Regions from separate parts of the Pseudoalteromonas sp. SR41-7 genome, predicted to be linked through region 2. Evidence: predicted binding sites of a transcription regulator. Region 2 holds the regulator's gene; the other holds the start of a gene.
What was found. Region 2 encodes sigma-54, which starts transcription at its own class of promoters, with help from an activator protein. Its sites were predicted from a motif close to GTTGGCACGNNNNTNGNNT; they were not measured.

Region 1 (6,197 bases), 160 kb from region 2:
AATTGCACCCGTAAACGAGCCTTTTTTATGACCAAATAATTCGGACTCTAAAAGCTCCCCTGGTACAGCGCCGCAGTTAATTGCAACAAAAGGGCCACCGCTTACATGGCTATGCTGGTGAATCGCCTGTGCGAGTAATTCTTTACCAGTACCACTAGCCCCCGAAATAAGTACATTAACTTGCGTTGGCCCAAGTAGTTTTACTTGCTCTAACAAGTGCAGCATTGCACCACTGCGCGTAACTATATTACTTTTAGGTGCAGCTTCATCGGCGTTAACACCATGAATTTCTATCGCTTTTGCAAGGCTGTCAAATAGCTCATCTTTATCCACTGGTTTAGTTATGAATGCAAAAATGCCCTGCTTAGTTGCCTCTACTGCATCAGGAATTGAGCCGTGCGCTGTCATCATAATGACAGGTAATGCAGGGTAGCGGCTTTGCAGCTGACGATGCAGTGCCATACCATCCATTTCATCCATGCGTAAGTCGGTTATTACGGCGTCAAACACTTGGCTTTTAAGTATTTGTAGTGCGGTTAAGCCGCTTTCGCAGGTTGTTACTTCGTATCCTTTTGATTCAATACGAATAGCGAGCAGTTTTAATAAGCTAGCGTCGTCGTCTACGAGTAATACTTTTGCACCTTGTACTTTAGTTGCGGCCATCGTTACTGCTCCTTCGTTTCTTCTCGTAGTAAAAGTTGCTGCTCAATCGTTGCTAACGATGAGAGGGTTTCTTGCATTTTATTATTAAGTGCTTGCTGCTCTTTTTTAGCATTTATTTGCATAGTTACTTGCTGCTTTTGAAGCCATAAATATTGCTTTATGTCATCAGGCCAAAAGTAAGCAAGATCGAGCTTTAGCAACTGAGTCATTACCGTATTTGGATCATTATTTATGTTTAAGCACATAAATTTAAAAAAGCGTTTAAGCTCGTTTTCGCCTGTAAAAACATTTTTGCTAGGTACCAATTTAAACCCGCCACACTGATTAGCGTGCCATGCAATAACTTGCTCTGCAGGAGGATAGCTTGGTTCAATTTTTGGTCTAGGTTTTGGACTAGGGTTACTGTTTTTGTCGGTCGTTTTTTTTGTATCGACCACAGGTGCAGGTGTAATTGACACACGCTCTTTTTGCCCATTATTAATTTCACAACCTGATATAACCATGCTGCTACTGAGCACACATAAAATAGCGATTAAACGCAAGCGCATGTTAATTAACTCCTAGATTTTTTGTTATGGGAATTTTAATTGAAAACCGGCAACCATGTGGCTCGTTATGCTCAACACTAAGTGTACCTCTTAGCTGTTCAACAGACTCTTTTACAATAGTTAAACCCAGCCCACTGCCTTGCAGCGTAACATTTTTACTGTGTTTACCTTGATAAAATGCGCTGAAAATTTGAGTTTTTTCTTGCTCTTTAATACCGCACCCTTTATCAAGTACAACGATACAAAGCTGGTTTTGCTCAAGCGCTAAATTAATAGTAACGCTTTGCTTATCTTCTGAAAATTTTAAGCCATTTGAAATAAGCTGAATTAAAATCATCTCAATAAGCTCACTAGGTAAAGCAAGCGGTTTGTTAGGTAAAGTATTTTGCCACTGCAGAGCTTGCTGACGCGCAGTTAAGCGATGCTCAAAATGGCTATTAATTTTATTAATAAGAAGACTAAATTCAACTTCGCTTAGGCTATCTTTACTGGTGCGAATCGCATTATAACTCAGCAAACTGTCAATCATTGTACGAAGGCGCACCATAGATTGGCTAATAAGCTCAAGCACTGCTTTTTGCTCAGCGGTAATTGGACCTACTATTTCATCAGTTAATAAGTCAGTGCCTTCGACCATTGAAGCAAGCGGCGTTTTTAGCTCATGAGTTACATGGCGTAAAAAAGTATCTTTTTGCTGCTCAAGCATATGAAGCTGTTCTTGTACCCATTGGAGCTTTTCTCCTAGCTCAACAAGCTCAGCTGAACCTTTCACAGATATTTTTTGCTGCCAATGCCCCTGCCCAAGCTTATCAATAACCGTAGTTAACCCTTTTAGCCGCCCACTTATGCGCCATAAAAAACCTCCCCCAACAATTAAAGTCAGTGGAATAAGTGCCACCAGCCAATTTATAAATGACGCTTGCAGGCTTGTAAGCTCTTTTTGGTTATTGGTAATTTGCGCTTCGTTTTTATCACGTAACCATAAAGTAAGCTCAGCAACTAAATCGCTCACTGGCACAAATAGCTCAGCTTGCTGTTGTTTTTTCTCAACAAGCTCTACATGCGCGGTTTGTAAGGTGGTATATAAGCGTTGCCATTGGTTGATATACTCTTTATTCGTGTTTACAAATTTGAGTTCATCAATGCTTTGTAGGGATGATTGCCATTTATCGACAATGAGCTTATCAAGCGATTCACTTTTTAATACCCAGTTTTGCCTAGTGGCGCGTTCAAGGCTGTTGAGTTCTTGCTTTAAAGTATTAAACGATTTGGTAACTTGGTAGTTGTTACTCACAATACTTTGAGTAACCGCTAATTGCTTGTTAAGCGCATTTAAAAATACAATCACCACTATAGAAAGCGGGAGTAGTGAAAGCAGCATACTCATTGCAAATTGCCCAATTAAATTAGGCCGCCAGTTAAGCATTGCTTGGTATTTTTTAGCTATGGTTGCTGGCATTTCGTTTAGTCCTTTTAAGTTAAGCGCTCTATTATTAAGTGCTTACCTTATACACTAGCTGAACCAGCAATTATATTTAATACGATTAACAGCCAGCACTACAAAACAATGTGTCGCCAAATAGAGACAACGTAACTCGTTGATTTTAATAAACTCCCTTTTAACCCCATTAAATAGTGTTGCAAAAGGCGCACAAAAATTACAATAAACCCAGTAAAAACTTCTCACTGGCTTAAAGCTAAAACAATAACCAACTGAAAAATAACAACAATTATTATTGGCACCATTTTTGTAATAGGAGTAATAACTTTAATCAATAAGGAAATAATTATGAACAAACGCATTTTAGTAATTTCATCATTACTGGCTTTAGGCTTTTTAGGCGCTAATGCACACGCAATGGACGTTCACGCGACTTTTAACGAACTTGATAAAGACAGTAACGGCACATTAAGTGAAGCCGAAGCAGGTGAAGATGCTGTGTTACACGAGAATTTTTCTCAAATTGATACTAATCAAGATGGGCAATTGTCGCTAGATGAATTCAAAAAATTTATTCAATAAACTCATTTAATAAGGAACGTGATTATGAAACAACTTATAGCCGCTTTTTCATTAATGTTTTTAGCAATTAGTGCCACCGTAATTGCATCGCCAACAAATGTGCGTTTTGCCCACTTAGATAAAGACATGGACGGACAAATATCAATTGCAGAAGCAAAGGAAGATAAGGAAGTAATGAGACAATTTGCCGACTTAGATGAAGACGGTGATGAAAAGGTCTCAAAAAAAGAATTTGAAAGCTTTAAACCTTAATGAGTAATTACTGATTAAGCTTTACTTAAGCTTGTTATAGGTAAACTGGAATTAAAAGCATTTGCCATAATCCCTGAGGGAGTGTGTAAAAGGATTTAATGTTGGGAGTTAAATTACGGCAAGTGCTTTTTCCTTTTTTTAGCCATAAACTTTAAATACATCTTTTGGAAGGAACACCATGAAGATACTTCCCCTTGTTATAAGCATCTTAATGCTATTAAGCTTTGATGCCGCTGCACTTGATGTAAAGCAACGCTTTGATCACCTCGATAGCGACAAAAGTGGCTATTTAACGCATGACGAACTTGATCCCCAACCACAACTATTAAACACATTTGTAAAATGGGACAAAAACCAAGATAACCAAATTTCGTTAATCGAATTTAAAAATTACCTTACCAATAACCTCTACTGAGTATTTTTCATGAAAAAAACAAGCTATATAGCGCTTTTTGCGTTTAGTATTTTTAGCACATTAGGCTTTGCTGCAAGCAACAATGTTGCAGAGCAATTTGAAAAACTTGATAGAAACCAGGATGGTTTTTTAACACGTTCAGAAACCGCTGTAGACCCCGCTTTGTGGTCTCGGTTTTCAAGCTACGATCAAGACAAAGACGGCAAGCTAACGCTAAGTGAATACAGTTTATACGCTAGTAAATAAACCCTTTCAAAAGCTAGATATTTTATGTTCTAGCTTTACTGCTTTTTTCTTCATCATAATTTGTCTCACATATTGGTATTATAAAGTTGGGTTTGCTAGTGTTAACGCACTAACAATAAAAAATAATGCCTTATGTCGCTCAAAAAAATAATCAAACCACTCATACTAGCCAGCCTTTGCGCTAGTTCTAGTTACACTCTTGCACAAACAAAAGTAATTTATAACGCAAATGGTTATACCCCTTTATACCAAGGTGAAGTACAGCAGTTTACTACCCTCGTTATTAAAAATGGCAAGGTAGTAAAACTAGGTAGCGATACACTTAAAGATAGCTACCCAGATGCCAAGCTAATTGACGCGCACGGTAATACCTTATTACCAGGCTTAATTGATGCTCATGGGCACGTTATTGGCCTTGGCGATAATTTATCGCAACTTGATGTACGCGGTGCAAAATCGGTTGATGAAGTAACGAATAAACTAAAAGTATTTGCCGATAACAAACAAGGTTGGATTATAGGGCGAGGTTGGAACCAAGAGCTATGGGCTGATACACGCTTTCCTACGGCTAAAGATTTAGACAAAGTAGTTAACGATCGACCTGTGGTGCTTTCTCGAGTTGATAGCCACGCCATTTGGGTTAATTCAAAAGCGCTCGAACTTGCAGGGATTACCGCCCAAACAAAAGCGCCTGAAGGCGGTGAAATAATTAAAGACGAATTTGGCAATCCTACGGGTATTTTTGTAGACAAAGCAGAATCGCTAATTACCCAGCATATGCCAGCCCCTTCAAAACAAGATATAAGTGACTCACTTGATGCAGCAGGTAAACATTTATTAAGTTTAGGCATTACCTCTACTCACGATGCAGGTATTGATAAAACCACATGGGAGGTTTACAAAGAGCGCGGCGACCTTGGTAATTTACCACTGCGTATTGTGGCAATGTTAAGTGGTGCAAGCCCTGATTTAGACACAATGTTAAAGGCAGGCCGGTACCACGACAAAAATGACTTTATGGAAATTCGCAGTGTTAAAGTTTACGCCGATGGCGCATTGGGCTCTCGTGGCGCAGCACTTATTGAAGAATATGCAGACAGACCTGGTCACCATGGTTTAATGCTTGAAACACAAGAGAAACTCGAAGCACTCTTTACACAAAGCTTTAAAAGCGGCTTTAGCGCAAATACTCACGCCATTGGCGACAAAGCAAATAAAGTAGTACTTGATGCCTATCAAAATGTGTTTAAAAAAACGGGCGGTATATTACTACGAAACCGAATAGAGCACGCCCAAATTGTAACCCCTGATGATATCCCTCGCTTTAAAGCGTTAAAAATAATCCCTTCAATGCAGCCAGTGCATGCCACTTCAGATATGCATATGGCAGAGCAGCGTTTAACTGAAAAACAACTAAGCGGCGCCTACGCGTGGCAAACATTTTTACAGCAAGGTTCGGTTGTTGCAGCGGGCTCTGATTACCCTGTAGAGCTTGCAAATCCATTTGATGGTTTGTATTCAGCCATTACACGCATGGATCATAACAAACTACCGGAAAACGGCTGGCGCGCAAGTGAAGTACTAAGCCGCGAAGATGCATTACGTGCATTTACTCTTGGTGGCGCCTATGCAGCTCATCAAGAATTTAAGGTGGGTAGTTTAGAAAAAGGTAAATGGGCCGACTTTATTTTAATTGATAAAGACTACTTTAAAGTACCTGTTGAGGAGATATACAAAACAAACGTACTGCAAACATGGGTAGCAGGAATAAAGCGATACGAAAAAACTAAAACAGAAAATACCACCGAAAAATAAAACTAAAAAAGGGTTAACGCAAGTTAACCCTTTTTGGTTGTGTAGGAAGGCACTTTTAGCTAAACATGTTTTTCACATCTTTTAGCATGTCGTTGTACTCATCACTTGTGAATAGCTGCATAGACGGTATAACGCCTTTGTCTATATACGTTTGCAGCGCTGCCGACTTATCAGAAACTTGTAACGTGCCCTCTAAAATAGCCCCTACTCGAATAAAATCCACGTAACTTACTTT
Region 2 (14,056 bases):
TACGCTTACCATTTCCATAAAAATTTCAGCGCCTTTTAAGCGACCATTAACCTTGGCATTAATATAACCATTTTCAACGTTTATTTGTGCGCCCATGCGCTCCAAACCTTGAATATGGATATCAACAGGGCGAGCACCAATAGCGCACCCACCAGGTAAAGACACTTGAGCCTCACCAAAACGTGCAACTAGAGGGCCTAATGCAAGCACAGAGGCGCGCATTTGCTTTACTAAGTCGTAAGGCGCTAATGTTTTATTAACCGTTGCACCGTCAATTACTAGCGTATCGCCCTGCCAATTAACATCTGCACCTAAAGTTTTTAATAAGGCTTCAGTGGTCACTATGTCGCGAAGACGCGGTACATTAGTAAATATACTTTTACCATCAGCTAATAGTGAAGCAAATAAGATAGGAAGTGCGGCATTTTTAGCGCCCGAAATAGTCACTTCACCAGCAAGTGAAGTGCCACCTTGAATTACAAATTGATCCATTAGGAGGCCCTAGTTATTGCGGTAAAATGAATTTTTGTTCACGCTTCCACTCTACAGGAGTAAATGCACGAATAGATACTGCGTGAATTGTCCCATCTGAAATTGTATTCATTAATGGACCATAAACTAGCTGCTGCTTTTTAACTCGGCTTAAACCGTCAAAGCATTCGCCTACTGCAACAACTTCATAATGACTACCATTGGCTTTTACATGTACTTCAGCTAATTGAAGTTCTTCGCGTAATAATGTTTCGACTTGGCTAGTTTCCATAACTCTCACTCAAATAGGGTTGTAACCTGACCCAATTGCATTAAATTTTGCAATTGCTCAGGTAGGTTTTGCAATTCAAGGCGAATGCCTTGCTGCTTTAGTTCTGCAAAAGAGTGAATTAACCAAGCTAAGCCAGCTGTGTCAACCCTTGATACTCCACTTAGGTCGAAATAGATGATTTTATGCTTAGTTAATAACTTATTGTTCAGAAGCTGTTCATCGCCAATTGAATTTCGAGTAAGCTCACCGCTTACTCCAAAATGTTGTCCATCAACTTGGCTTATTGCCAATTTAGTCATTCGAGTTACTGCCTCTAAACTGAACTGGTAGCTGACTCTTTTGCTCTAAAAGGTTACTTACATTATCAATACCTTGCTGACGCAAAATACCTTGCAGCTCGCTTTGCTTTGCATCCAGTAAACTAATACCTTCGGCAATCATATCGTACGCGCGCCATTCACCGTCGCGGTCTTCGCGTACTTTAAAATCGATTCTGATATCAGGTTTACCGTCTTCAATAATTTTAGTCTTAACAACAACGACGTCTTTACCTTTAAACGCTTGCTCTGCACCAAACTCAACTTTCTGGTTTGTGTATTGAGTAAATACACCTGCATAAGTAGCAACTAAGTACTCTCTAAATACACCAATAAAGCGTTGAATTTCTTTAATTGCTTTGGCCTTTTCAGCCTCGTCGGTAATTGCACGAACTTTAGATACTTCACTGCCAAGTACACGAAGTGCTGCATATTTATAGTCGATATAAGGCATTAATTCTTCTTCGACTATTACGCGAAGGTATTCCTGATCTTTAACAATTAATGGCTGATCTTTTTTAATGCGCGCAAATGTATTATCGGCAACTTGGCGTACCATTTTATTAGGATCGACTAATTTCACATCTGCTGCACTTACGCTTTGAGTTAGCGTCATTGTGCCAATTGCTACAATAGCTAAAAACTTTTTCAACATAATAATTACTCACTACCTTGGTTGAATAAAAACTGCCCGATTAATTCTTCAAGTACAATGGCAGACTTAGTATCAGTGATTGAATCGCCATCACCTAGTGCTTTACTTTCCACACCAAATAAATCGTCAATTGCTTCATCTTGCTTGTTTTCTGTCACTGTTTCGCCTAAACAACGTTGCTTAGCAGAATCTGGAGAAATTACAGGGTGAATACCTAAGTACTGCTCACCTAAAATCCCCGACGTTAAAATAGAGATTGAGCTTGTGTCTGAAAAACGACATAAGTACTGTGCGTCAATGGTCATATTAACGACTGGTAAAAACTCTTGTGGGTGAACATAAATTGATTCAACACGGCCAATTACAACACCACCTACTTTTACTGGCGCACGCGCTTTTAACGAGCCGATGTTTTCAAACTTGGCATTAAGCGTATATGTTTCGCCAGAGCCACTAATACCTGAATTGGCAACTTTAAGTGCAAGCATCGCAAAAGCTAAAATGCCAAGTGCTACAAAAAAACCAACTAAAATTTCTAATTTCCGTGAATTCATTATCTATACCCTATTAGCTGGTAAACATTACCGCTGTCAAAATAAAGTCAAAACCTAAAACTGCTAATGACGAATGAACAACCGTTTCGGTGGTTGCTTTGCTGATCCCTTCTGAGGTCGGCACACAGTCATATCCTTTATAAAGCGCAATCCAGGTCACCACTATGGCAAATACAAAGCTTTTAATAATACCGTTTAGTATGTCTTGCTGAAACGACACTTGCGATTGCATGATTGACCAAAAACTACCTGTATCAACACCCAGCCAATCTACACCCACTAAATGAGCGCCTACAATTGCTACAGCTGAAAATATCAATGCAAGCAATGGCATGCTTATAAAACCCGCCCAAAAGCGCGGTGCAATAATACGTTTTAGCGGATCGATTGCCATCATCTCAAGTGATGAAAGTTGCTCTGTTGCTTTCATTAAGCCAATTTCAGCGGTCAAAGCGCTACCTGCACGTCCTGCAAATAGTAATGCAGTAACAACCGGGCCTAGTTCTCGCAATAAACTCAGTGCCACTAACGGCCCTAAACTATCCTCAGCGCCATAACCAACCAATACGGTGTAACCTTGTAAAGCCAACACCATACCGATAAACAAACCCGACACCATAATAATGAGTAACGATTGCGAACCAACCATATAGAGCTGGCGAACAAGTAACGGGGTGCCTTTTTTAAAATTAGGAACATGCGCTAATGCACTAAACAGCATATAAGCAGAACGACCAAGGGCCGCAAAGCGTCCTAGCGTTTTATGTCCTAGCTTTTGAAATAAATCCAACATTATGCTTTTTCTCCAAGTAGTTCGTCTGCATAAGCCTGAGCCGGAAAATGAAATGGTACAGGACCATCCGACAAGCCTTTTAAAAACTGTTGAACTAAAGGAGATTCATGATTACGCATTTCATCTGGAGTACCAGAACCAATTACCCCTTGATCGGCGATAATTATAACGTGTTCGGCAATACTCATTACCTCTGTTACATCGTGCGTCACGATTAAAGACGATAAACCTAATACTTCGTTGAGCGACTTAATTAGCTTAACCAATACGCCCATCGAAATAGGATCTTGCCCTGCAAATGGTTCATCGTACATGATTAGCTCTGGATCAAGTGCTATAGCGCGTGCAAGTGCAGCACGCCTTGCCATACCGCCGGATAACTCAGATGGCATTAAATCTTTAGCGCCACGTAGTCCAACCGCTTGCAGTTTCATTAACACAACTAATCGAATCAGGTCTTCACTTAGCTTTGTGTGCTCTCTTATAGGAAACGCGATATTGTCAAATACCGACATATCAGTAAACAACGCACCACTTTGAAAAAGCATACTCATTTTAGTACGTGCTTCGTATAACTCTTTACGAGACATTTTAGGAATGCTGCCACCTTCAAATAAAATATCACCTGAATCTGGTTTAAGCTGACCACCAATTAAACGCAACATAGTGGTTTTGCCAATTCCGCTTGGCCCCATAATCGCAGTAATTTTACCTTTAGGAACGCTAAAACTCATATTTTTATATATGGTTCTATTGCCTCTCGAAAAGCTAACATCCTTGACTTCTACTATTGATTGCGACAAGTCGCTCTCCATAAAAATGTTCACTAGTGCCCCTATTTTAAAGCTTTTTTGTCAAAGATGGAAAAAACAATTCGTAAGATTTTGTAATACACCCATGAAAAGGATTATAAGACTCGCTCAAAACAGCTTAACCCCGGCTTAAATTTTTAAATTAGCTGTTTAAAAGCAACATTGTTACCTAGTTGACCTTACTCTTTTATTTATACTTTCATCTTGGCTTTTGTTACTATTCGCGCCATCCGTATTTTGTATAACTGGCTTAACACAATGGTTACCTCGTTTGTTATTTTAATTCTTGGTTTTGCAGCTCTTGTTTGGAGTGCCGATAGGTTTGTTTATGGGGCTGCGGCTCTTGCTAAAAACTTTGGTGTACCTACACTTATTGTTGGTTTAACCGTTGTAGCCATGGGCTCTTCAGCCCCTGAAATGATGGTTTCAGCCTCTGCCGCTTTGGCTAACAAAACCGACACAGCCGTTGGCAATGCTGTTGGCTCTAATATTACAAACATTTTACTTGTGTTAGGTATCACTGCTCTATTTCGCCCTCTTTCAGTTTCATCTAGTACGTTAAAACGTGAAATGCCATTAGTGATGCTCGTATCTTTAGCTACTTGGTATGTGTTCTCAGATAACTACTTTTCATTTAGTGAAGGTGTTGCGCTTTTAGTTGGCTTTATCGTATTCATCGGTGGGTTAATCATTGTATCCATGCGTGCAAAAAACCAAGATGACCCATTTGTCTCAGAAGCCTGCGACGATGTACCAAACGATGTACCTACTAAAAAAGCGGTATTTTGGTTAATTGTTGGCATGATACTCCTGCCGGTTAGTTCTCATTTTTTAATCGGCTCAGCTGTTGATATTGCTAAATACTTCGGCTTAAGCGACTTAGTCATTGGTTTAACAATTATTGCCATTGGTACTAGCTTGCCTGAACTTGCCGCCTCGGTTGCAGGTGTACTTAAAAATGAAGATGATTTAGCACTAGGTAATATTGTTGGCTCAAACATATTTAATATTTTAGCTGTATTACCTCTAGCAGGTATTATTAATCCTTCAGCAATTGATCCATCGTTAGTAAGCCGAGATATATTAATTATGATTGGTGCAACACTTGCTCTTATCATTATGTCATTGAACTTTAGAGGCACCCAGCGTATCAATAGGGTAGAAGGCGGCTTATTGCTAATAGCGTTTTTGGGTTACCAAGGGTATATTTTTAGTCAAGTAGGGTAAATGATGGCAACGCTAAACTTTATTGAACAAGGCCTTCGCGTTTTAGATGTTGAGCGCCAAGCACTTAGTGATATTGCACAATATGTAGATGAAAATTTTCATTACGCGTGCCAATTAATGTACGACTGTGAAGGCCGTATTATTGTCATTGGCATGGGAAAATCAGGCCATATTGGCAATAAAATAGCGGCAACCCTTGCAAGTACTGGCAGCCCAGCGTTTTTTGTTCACCCTGGTGAAGCAAGTCATGGTGATTTAGGTATGATCACTAAAAATGACGTGGTTATGCTTATTTCTAATTCAGGGGAAACCAGCGAAGTTTTAAATATCATTCCGGTTTTAAAACGACTTGGTGCCAAAATGATAGCGATGACTGGCAATACACAATCAACCATGGCAACCCTTGCTAATGTACATGTGTGCATTAAAGTAGAAAAAGAAGCTTGTTCATTGGGCCTAGCCCCTACATCAAGTACCACTGCAACGCTTGCGATGGGCGATGCCATGGCAGTTGCATTATTAGAAGCTCGCGGCTTTACAGCTGATGACTTCGCGCTATCTCACCCAGGTGGTAGTTTAGGCAAGCGCTTATTACTTACTTTAAAAGATGTTATGCACAGCGGCGCAAATACACCTATTATTGATGTTTCACAAACAGTTAAAGATGCTCTAATAGAAATGTCAGCTAAAGGATTAGGTATGACAGCCATTGTTGATGAAAATCAGCAACTCGTAGGGTTATTTACCGATGGTGACTTACGTCGCATTTTAGAACAAAGAATTGATATTCATACAACACAAATAGATGTTGTTATGACTAAGTCATGCACTACAGCTACGCAAGATATTTTAGCCGCTGAAGCGCTCAATATTATGGAACGTAAACGTATAAATGGCCTAATCGTCGTCAATGAGAAAAACCAACCTATTGGCGCATTAAATATGCAAGACCTATTAAAAGCAGGAGTGTTATAAATGCAATTTGAAGAACTCTATCAACCGCTGAGCGATGACGCAAAAGCACGCGCTAAAAAAGTAAAACTACTTATATGCGATATTGATGGTGTATTTTCTGATGGCCGTATTTACCTTGGCAATCAAGGTGAAGAGCTAAAAGCATTTAATACAAAAGATGGTTTTGGCATTAAAGCACTTATAAACAGTGGCTTTGAAGTAGCTGTTATTACTGGTCGTCATTCACAGATAGTACAACAACGTATGAGCAGCTTAACCGTACAGCATATTTATCAAGGCCAAGAAAATAAGCTCATTGCCTATCAAGAGTTAAAAGATAAACTCAACCTTAGCGATGAACAAATTGCTTATATTGGTGATGACGGTCCTGACATGCCTGTTATGGAGTTAGTAGGCTTTGCCGTTGCAGTAAATGATGCCCACCCTCTTATTAAGCGTTTGTCACATTATGTAACGCAAATGCCTGGTGGTTTTGGCGCTGTGAGAGAACTCACCGATTTGCTCATGCTTGAAAATGGTAAAGCATTGACTACACAAGGCACTAGTTCATGAATGCAGCGCGCATAATATTAAGCGTTTTATTCATTAGCTGTATGGTTTGGCTTTGGTACCCTTATTTTACACAAACAAATATTGTGCCTCAGGCTGAGCCTGAAGTTGTTGCTAAGCCTGATTACATAGCTATTGAGCTCAAACAGACAGCCTATGATGAGCAAGGTAAAATTAGCCACAAAGTCACTGCGGCTAAAATGGAGCTATACCAGCAATTAGGTTTCACGTTTTTTGAAAAACCCATTTTTACTTTATATAACGAGCAACAAACGTGGCAAATAAATGCAGACGAAGCAACATTATATGAAGATAAACAATTAATTTTAGAAGGTAATGTGGTTGCCAAAAATTTAACCGATAACGCCATGATAGACAAAATCAATGCTGATAATATTCAGGTTGATATAAAGTTATTAACAATGCGTTCGGAGCAACCCGTCATTATCACTGGACCCAATTTAAAAATCACCGGTAAAGGCCTAGAAGCCGACTTGAAAACCGAAGTGATAAAACTAATTAACCATACGCGAACCATATATTATGACCAATAAAATATTAAAATCACTTATAATTCCTACACTTATACTAGCGTTTAATAGTAGTGCTGCAGAGCAAAACACGCAACCTGCTGCCAATCAGATTTCAATAAGTGCCGACAAGCAAGAAGGTCAATTGAAAGCTAATGTGGGTATTTTTGAGAAAAACGTTGAGATTATTCACGGTAATCGCCGCATTACAGCCGATCGCCTCGAAGTACACAAACGTGATGAACTTGGTGATAATAAACAATTATTAATTGCCACAGGTAGCCCTGCGCACTTTGAAGAAAAGCAATCAGACGGCACGACTATGAGCGCCAGTGCTGACGAAGTACGTTATGATGTATCTAAGCGTTTTTTAACGCTTGTTGGTAATGCACAAGTATCGCAAGCCGGACAAAAAATAAATGCTAAAAGCATTACCTACGACATAGAGCAGCAGCTCATCAGTGCCGAAAAAGATGAAAACTCAACTGACCGCGTTCACACAATTTTAGTACCGATCGAAACTAAAAAAAGTAAAAAAGGCGATAAAGGTCAACCATGAGCACATTAAAAGCAGAACTATTGGCAAAAAGCTATAAAGGTCGTGAAGTTGTAAAAAACGTCGGCCTTGAAGTACAAGCTGGCAGTATAGTTGGCTTACTTGGCCCTAACGGTGCTGGTAAAACAACGACTTTTTATATGATTGTAGGGCTTGTTCCTAGCGACAAAGGTAAAATATCTATTGATGATAACGATATTACTCTTTTACCTATGCATAGTCGTGCTAGATTAGGCATAGGCTACTTACCACAAGAGTCATCGATTTTTAGAAAGCTGACTGTTTATCAAAACTTAATGGCCATTTTAGAAACGCGCAAAGAACTAAATAAACAAGCCAGAGAAGACACGCTCAATAACTTATTAGATGAATTTAGCATACAACACATTCGTGATAGCCAAGGTATGGCATTATCGGGGGGAGAACGTCGTCGTGTAGAAATAGCACGAGCGCTGGCAGCAGATCCTAAATTTATATTACTGGATGAACCGTTTGCCGGTGTTGACCCTATTTCGGTATTAGATATAAAGAAAATAATAGAACATCTTAAAAATCGTGGGATTGGTGTATTAATTACCGACCATAACGTAAGAGAGACCCTTGATGTTTGTGAAAAAGCCTACATTGTTTCTCATGGGGAGCTGATTGCATCAGGTACTCCAGAACACGTATTAAATGATAAAACAGTACGCGATGTTTACTTAGGCGAGCAATTTAGGCTGTAACATTTACGCCATGTCTTTAAGCATCTGCTAGTATTAATTATAACAACATAAAAGGATTGTTAGAGATACATGAGGCAATCACTACAGCTGCGCATGGGCCAGCAACTTACAATGACTCCACAGTTGCAACAAGCTATTCGTTTGTTGCAACTCAGTACATTGGATCTCCAGCAAGAAATACAAGAAGCTCTCGACAGTAATCCACTATTAGAGGTTGAAGAGGCAGACTATTCCGAAGACGCTGCTGGTAAAAACGAGCAAAAAGCTGATACCGATGACATAACTGTTAGCGCATCTGCTGATGATGCTCCGAGCGAATACGAACAAGATACTGGTGAAGCACTTGCAAAAGACACGCTAAGTGACGACATGGCTATGGATGTCAGTTGGGATGAGTACATGAGTGCCGCTCCTGCAGCCTCATCAGGTCCAATGCCTGAAGACGAATCAATATACCAAGGCGCCTCTACTGAAACGCTCCATGAGTATTTAATGTGGCAATTACAACTAACGCCATTTAGCCCTACAGACGAAGCTATTGCTATTGCTATTGTAGAAGCTGTCGATGATTCAGGTATTTTAACACTAAGCTGCGAAGAGATTTTAGAAAGCTTTAATCAAGAAAACGAAGATGATAACGAAGTCGAACTTGATGAAATTGAAGCGGTATTAAAACGCATCCAACTGTTTGATCCTGTTGGTATTGCTGCACGTAGTTTACAAGAGTGTTTGTGTATTCAGCTTAATCAATTTGATAAAGAAACACCTTATATTAATGAAACGAAAATGATTTTAACCGAGCATATTGATCTATTAGCAGCTCGCGACTATCGTACATTAATGAAAAAAACTAAGCTCAAAGAAGAAGAGCTTAAAGAAGTAATGACACTAATACATACTCTCAACCCAAAACCTGCAGATACTATTGTAAGGGAAGAATCTGAGTATGTTATTCCTGATGTGTCAGTTAAAAAAATTAAAGGCCGCTGGGTTGTCGAATTAAACCCAGATAGCATGCCTAAAATTCGTGTTAATAGCCAATACGCAGCAATGTCTCGCACTGTAAAATCAAGTGGCGACAGCCAGTTTATTCGCTCACATTTACAAGAAGCTAAATGGTTTATTAAAAGCTTAGAAAGTAGAAACGACACGCTATTAAAAGTTACTAATTGTATTGTTAAGCAACAACAAGGCTTTTTTGAACATGGCCCTGAAGCCATGAAACCAATGGTTTTAAATGATGTTGCTGAAATGGTAGAAATGCACGAATCGACAATTTCTCGCGTAACTACTCAAAAGTACATGCATACACCCCGTGGTATATTTGAGCTTAAATATTTTTTCTCAAGCCATGTAAGTACTGAAAACGGTGGTGAATGTTCATCTACAGCAATACGTGCGCTTATCCGAAAATTAATCGCAGCAGAAAACTCAGCAAAACCATTGAGTGATAGCAAAATAGCGGATATATTGGCTGAGCAAGGAATTAAAGTAGCGAGACGTACAATCGCAAAATACCGCGAATCTCTTGCTATTCCACCGTCAAATCAGCGTAAAAGTCTGATTTAAGACGCTAAACTAAGAGGGTAATGCTTATGCAACTAAACTTAACTGGTCGTCACGTAGAATTAACCGATTCACTAAGAGACTATATTAATACTAAATTTGCGAAGCTTGAAAGACACTCTGATCATATTAATAATGTTCATGTCATTCTCGATGTAGAAAAATTAAATCAAAAAGCAGAAGCCACAATACACGTAAGCGGTGCTGAGCTATTTGCCTCTACAGAACATCAAGATATGTATGCCGCTATTGACTCGTTGATCGACAAGCTCGATCGCCAAGTAATCAAACACAAAGAGAAGCTTGCTCGACACTAATATGATGAAATTAAGTTCACTTATATGCCAGGACTGCAGCAAAGCTGCGGTCCTTTTTAATAGCAAAAAAAGAATTTTAGAGTTCATTAGCGAACTTGCTCACGACAAACTTCCGTATTTACCGCAACAAGATATTCTTAATGCTTTAATGAGCAGAGAGAAATTAGGTAGTACAGGTATAGGGCGTGGCATTGCTATTCCTCATGGAAGAATGAGCGGTGCAGAAGAGCCTTTGGCTTTAGTGCTCGTTAGCGAAACTCCAATAAACTTTGATGCAATCGATAATCGCCCTGTTGATATTTTTGTCGCACTCATCGTACCAGATGGCGATAACCAGCAGCACTTAAAGACTCTAGCAACCATTGCTGATAAACTAAACAACAAAGATTTTTGTAAACAGTTACGCAGTGCAAAATCTGATACTGAGCTTTACCAAGTTATTGTCGATCAATCATAGTTTTATAAAGGGTGTTAAATGGAGTTAATTATCATAAGCGGCCGTTCTGGTTCTGGAAAGTCGGTTGCTTTGCGCGTTGTAGAAGATTTAGGTTATTATTGCGTAGATAATATTCCAGTAAACCTACTTCCTTCATTAGTTCGCAGTGTATCTGATAGCTACGATAAAATTGCTGTTAGCATTGATGTGCGCAACATCCCTAAAGAACAAGATGAATTTAACGATATTCTTGAATACTTACCAGGCTTTGCAAACCCTACGTTATTTTATTTAGATAGCGACGATCAGACATTGATCAAACGTTTTTCTGAAACACGCAGATTACACCCACTATCAATAGACTCGTTGCCCCTTGATTTAGCCATCAAAAAAGAAAAAGAATTACTTGATGTATTAACCACTCGCGCCGACTTTATGATAGATACGACTGATTTAAGTGTTCATCAACTCGCTGAATCTATTCGTGAAAAGATTTTAGGTAAAAAAGATAAGCAACTGATTGTCACATTTGAATCATTTGGCTTTAAACACGGTATACCAAAAGAAGCAGACTACGTATTTGATGCACGCTTTTTACCAAATCCACACTGGGAACCAGAGTTGAAGCCTTTAAATGGGTTAGATCAACCGGTTAAAGACTATTTAGCTAATCACAGCATAGTGCAAAAATTCACATGGCAAATTCAAACATTTGTACAAACGTGGTTACCGCATTTAGAAAGAAATAACCGCAGTTATTTAACCATTGCTATTGGGTGTACAGGCGGGCAACATCGCTCTGTGTATTTAGCGCAAACTATCGGTGAAAGTTTTGCAATGACACATCCCAATGTAAAAATTCGCCATCGCGAGCAAGAAAAATAATATAGCTGAATAATCACCTGTTCAGCTTAGGTAGAGTAAGTTATGCATTGTGAAGATACCTTTTTAATAAAAAACAAATTAGGCTTACACGCCAGAGCAGCTACTGTGCTTGCGCAATTAGCAGTACAATTTGATGCGACAATCACATTATTCCAAGATGACAAAGAAGCAGCAGGCGATAGCGTACTTGCATTAATGTTACTTGAAAGTAGCCAAGGAAAAGAAGTTAAAGTTGTTTGTAAAGGCCCTGATTCTGAGCAAGCTTTACACGCTGTTGGAGAATTAATAGCACAACGCTTTAATGAACAAGAATAATCTGTTTTATAAAAACAATATTCGCATTACTAGTGCTTCAATTAAAACAGATATATAAAATAAATAGGTTAGTAACGCCAGTTAACTCACCTCCCCCCATAAAGTAATATAACAATTTATAAAGGACGCCAATGCCAGAAGCTTTTGAACAAGATTATCCACTACAGCAACTAAAGCAGGTGACGAAGTCACTCAATAGTGGTCAATTTGTTCAAGTTAGGCGCATGCTCGCAAAAACGGCTCCTTGTGATACCGCATTATTATTAGAATCATCACCGCATAAAATTCGCCGACTGCTTTGGCAATTGGTCGATCCTGATGTGCAGGGTGATGTTCTTGAAGAATTATCTGAAGATGTTCGTTTAGGCATTATTGCCCAAATGGAACCTAAGCACATTGCCGCCGCAACTGAAGACATGGGCCACGATGACTTAGGTGAAGTATTACGTAGCCTGCCAGATACCGTCTATAAAGACGTTGTTAGCGCGATGGACATTCAAGACCGTGAACGTGCCACGCAAGCACTGTCATATCAAGAGCGTTCAGCAGGTGCGCTAATGAACACCGATACGGTGACCATTCGCCCTGATGTAACACTCGATGTTGTACTTCGTTATATTAGACTGCGTGGTGAGTTACCAGAGGGTACAGATGATTTATATGTTGTTGATAAACATAACTGCTTTATAGGCGCTTTATCGCTGAGTACATTATTAACTAATCCGCCAGAAAAAATTGTCCGCGATTTAATGGATGAAGATTGTGAGTCTATCCCAATCTCAATGGATGAAAGTGAAGTAGCGCAATTATTTGAGCGTCATAATTGGATATCGGCCCCAGTGGTGGACGATAACGACCAACTCCTCGGTCGTGTTACTATCGATGACATCGTTGATGTAATCCGAGAAGATGCCGAGCATAGCTTATTAAGCCTAGCCGGTCTTGATGATGAAGAGGATACATTCGCGCCAGTACTAAAAAGCTCTAAAAAACGCTCAGTTTGGCTAGGAGTTAACTTACTAACCGCACTTGCAGCTGCTTTTGTAGCTAGCTTTTTTGAAGGCACTTTAGATGTTCTCCCTATTTTGGCTGTGCTTAACGGTATTGTCCCTTCTATGGGTGGTGTTGCTGGTAGCCAATCATTAACGCTTGTTATCCGTGGTATTGCAGTAGGTCATATAAACCAAACAAACCAACGTTTCTTGATGATGAAAGAACTGGCCATTGGCGCGCTAAACGGTATTTTGTGGTCACTATTAATTGCGGGTGTTATTGCGCTATGGCAGTGGGACTTTATGCTTGGTGGCGTACTCGCCTTCGCTATGTTTATGAACTTAGTGGTGGCAGGTGTTGCTGGTGCAAGTATTCCAATAATTCTTAAAAGAATGAATATAGACCCTGCTCTTGCAGGGAGTGTGGTGCTAACCACAGTGACTGATATTGTTGGTATATTCGCCTTTTTAGGTACTGCTACATGGTTGCTGATATAAATTAAACGCTTTAAATGTAAAAAACTACAGCAAAAATAGTTAGGGTAAATCAGTAGCTATGGCAACGGATACCAAACATAAAAATGACATACCTAAAAAAACGCTAAAACAAAAAAGCGTATCCATATTAAAAAGTGTACTGGTATATAGCTCTATATTTTTCGTCATTTATACCGCCGTCAATTGGTGGCGGCAACCTGTCATGCCAGCAAATCCTCAATTACAATTAATCGACTATAAAGGGCAAAACATTAATTTAGCAGCAATGAGCCAAGATAAACCCACGCTTGTGTATTTTTGGGGAACTTGGTGTCCTATTTGTAGTATTACCTCCCCTGCCATAAACGAACTCGCAAACGAGAATAAATACCCTGTTGTGAGCATCGCGATAAAATCAGGCTCTGATCAAGAGCTGCATGATTATTTAAATGAGCAAGGCTACAGCTTCAGTACTGTTAACGATCAACACGGGGAGATATTTTCCGATTGGCAGGGACAAGTCACGCCATCTTATATAATCTTAAAAGATAATAAAATGACGCAAGGACTCACCGGCATTCAGCCGTTATGGTCACTTAAATTGCGTTTGTG

Region 1: H5092_RS01410 (EF-hand domain-containing protein) is a predicted target of sigma-54. The motif match lies at 2,947-2,965, and genes of this name have one in related genera.

Annotation. Positions count from the first base shown of each region.
Region 1 is NZ_JACJEF010000001.1:310,289-316,485, forward strand. Features, by position in the region: gene H5092_RS01395 (sigma 54-interacting transcriptional regulator) at 1-663, opposite strand, end outside; gene H5092_RS01400 (hypothetical protein) at 666-1,211, opposite strand; gene H5092_RS01405 (sensor histidine kinase KdpD) at 1,213-2,670, opposite strand; gene H5092_RS01410 (EF-hand domain-containing protein) at 3,001-3,234, shown strand; gene H5092_RS01415 (hypothetical protein) at 3,259-3,486, shown strand; gene H5092_RS01420 (EF-hand domain-containing protein) at 3,665-3,901, shown strand; gene H5092_RS01425 (calcium-binding protein) at 3,911-4,147, shown strand; gene H5092_RS01430 (amidohydrolase) at 4,280-5,962, shown strand; gene H5092_RS01435 (HDOD domain-containing protein) at 6,018-6,197, opposite strand, start outside.
Region 2 is NZ_JACJEF010000001.1:468,731-482,786, forward strand. Features, by position in the region: gene murA (UDP-N-acetylglucosamine 1-carboxyvinyltransferase) at 1-492, opposite strand, end outside; gene H5092_RS02155 (BolA family protein) at 506-763, opposite strand; gene H5092_RS02160 (lipid asymmetry maintenance protein MlaB) at 769-1,062, opposite strand; gene H5092_RS02165 (phospholipid-binding protein MlaC) at 1,055-1,735, opposite strand; gene mlaD (outer membrane lipid asymmetry maintenance protein MlaD) at 1,741-2,289, opposite strand; gene mlaE (lipid asymmetry maintenance ABC transporter permease subunit MlaE) at 2,303-3,082, opposite strand; gene H5092_RS02180 (ATP-binding cassette domain-containing protein) at 3,082-3,897, opposite strand; gene H5092_RS02185 (calcium/sodium antiporter) at 4,153-5,121, shown strand; gene H5092_RS02190 (KpsF/GutQ family sugar-phosphate isomerase) at 5,125-6,096, shown strand; gene kdsC (3-deoxy-manno-octulosonate-8-phosphatase KdsC) at 6,097-6,648, shown strand; gene lptC (LPS export ABC transporter periplasmic protein LptC) at 6,645-7,199, shown strand; gene lptA (lipopolysaccharide transport periplasmic protein LptA) at 7,189-7,734, shown strand; gene lptB (LPS export ABC transporter ATP-binding protein) at 7,731-8,456, shown strand; gene H5092_RS02215 (RNA polymerase factor sigma-54) at 8,526-10,025, shown strand; gene hpf (ribosome hibernation promoting factor) at 10,052-10,339, shown strand; gene ptsN (PTS IIA-like nitrogen regulatory protein PtsN) at 10,344-10,796, shown strand; gene rapZ (RNase adapter RapZ) at 10,815-11,660, shown strand; gene H5092_RS02235 (HPr family phosphocarrier protein) at 11,703-11,975, shown strand; gene mgtE (magnesium transporter) at 12,107-13,465, shown strand; gene H5092_RS02245 (protein disulfide oxidoreductase) at 13,668-14,056, shown strand, end outside.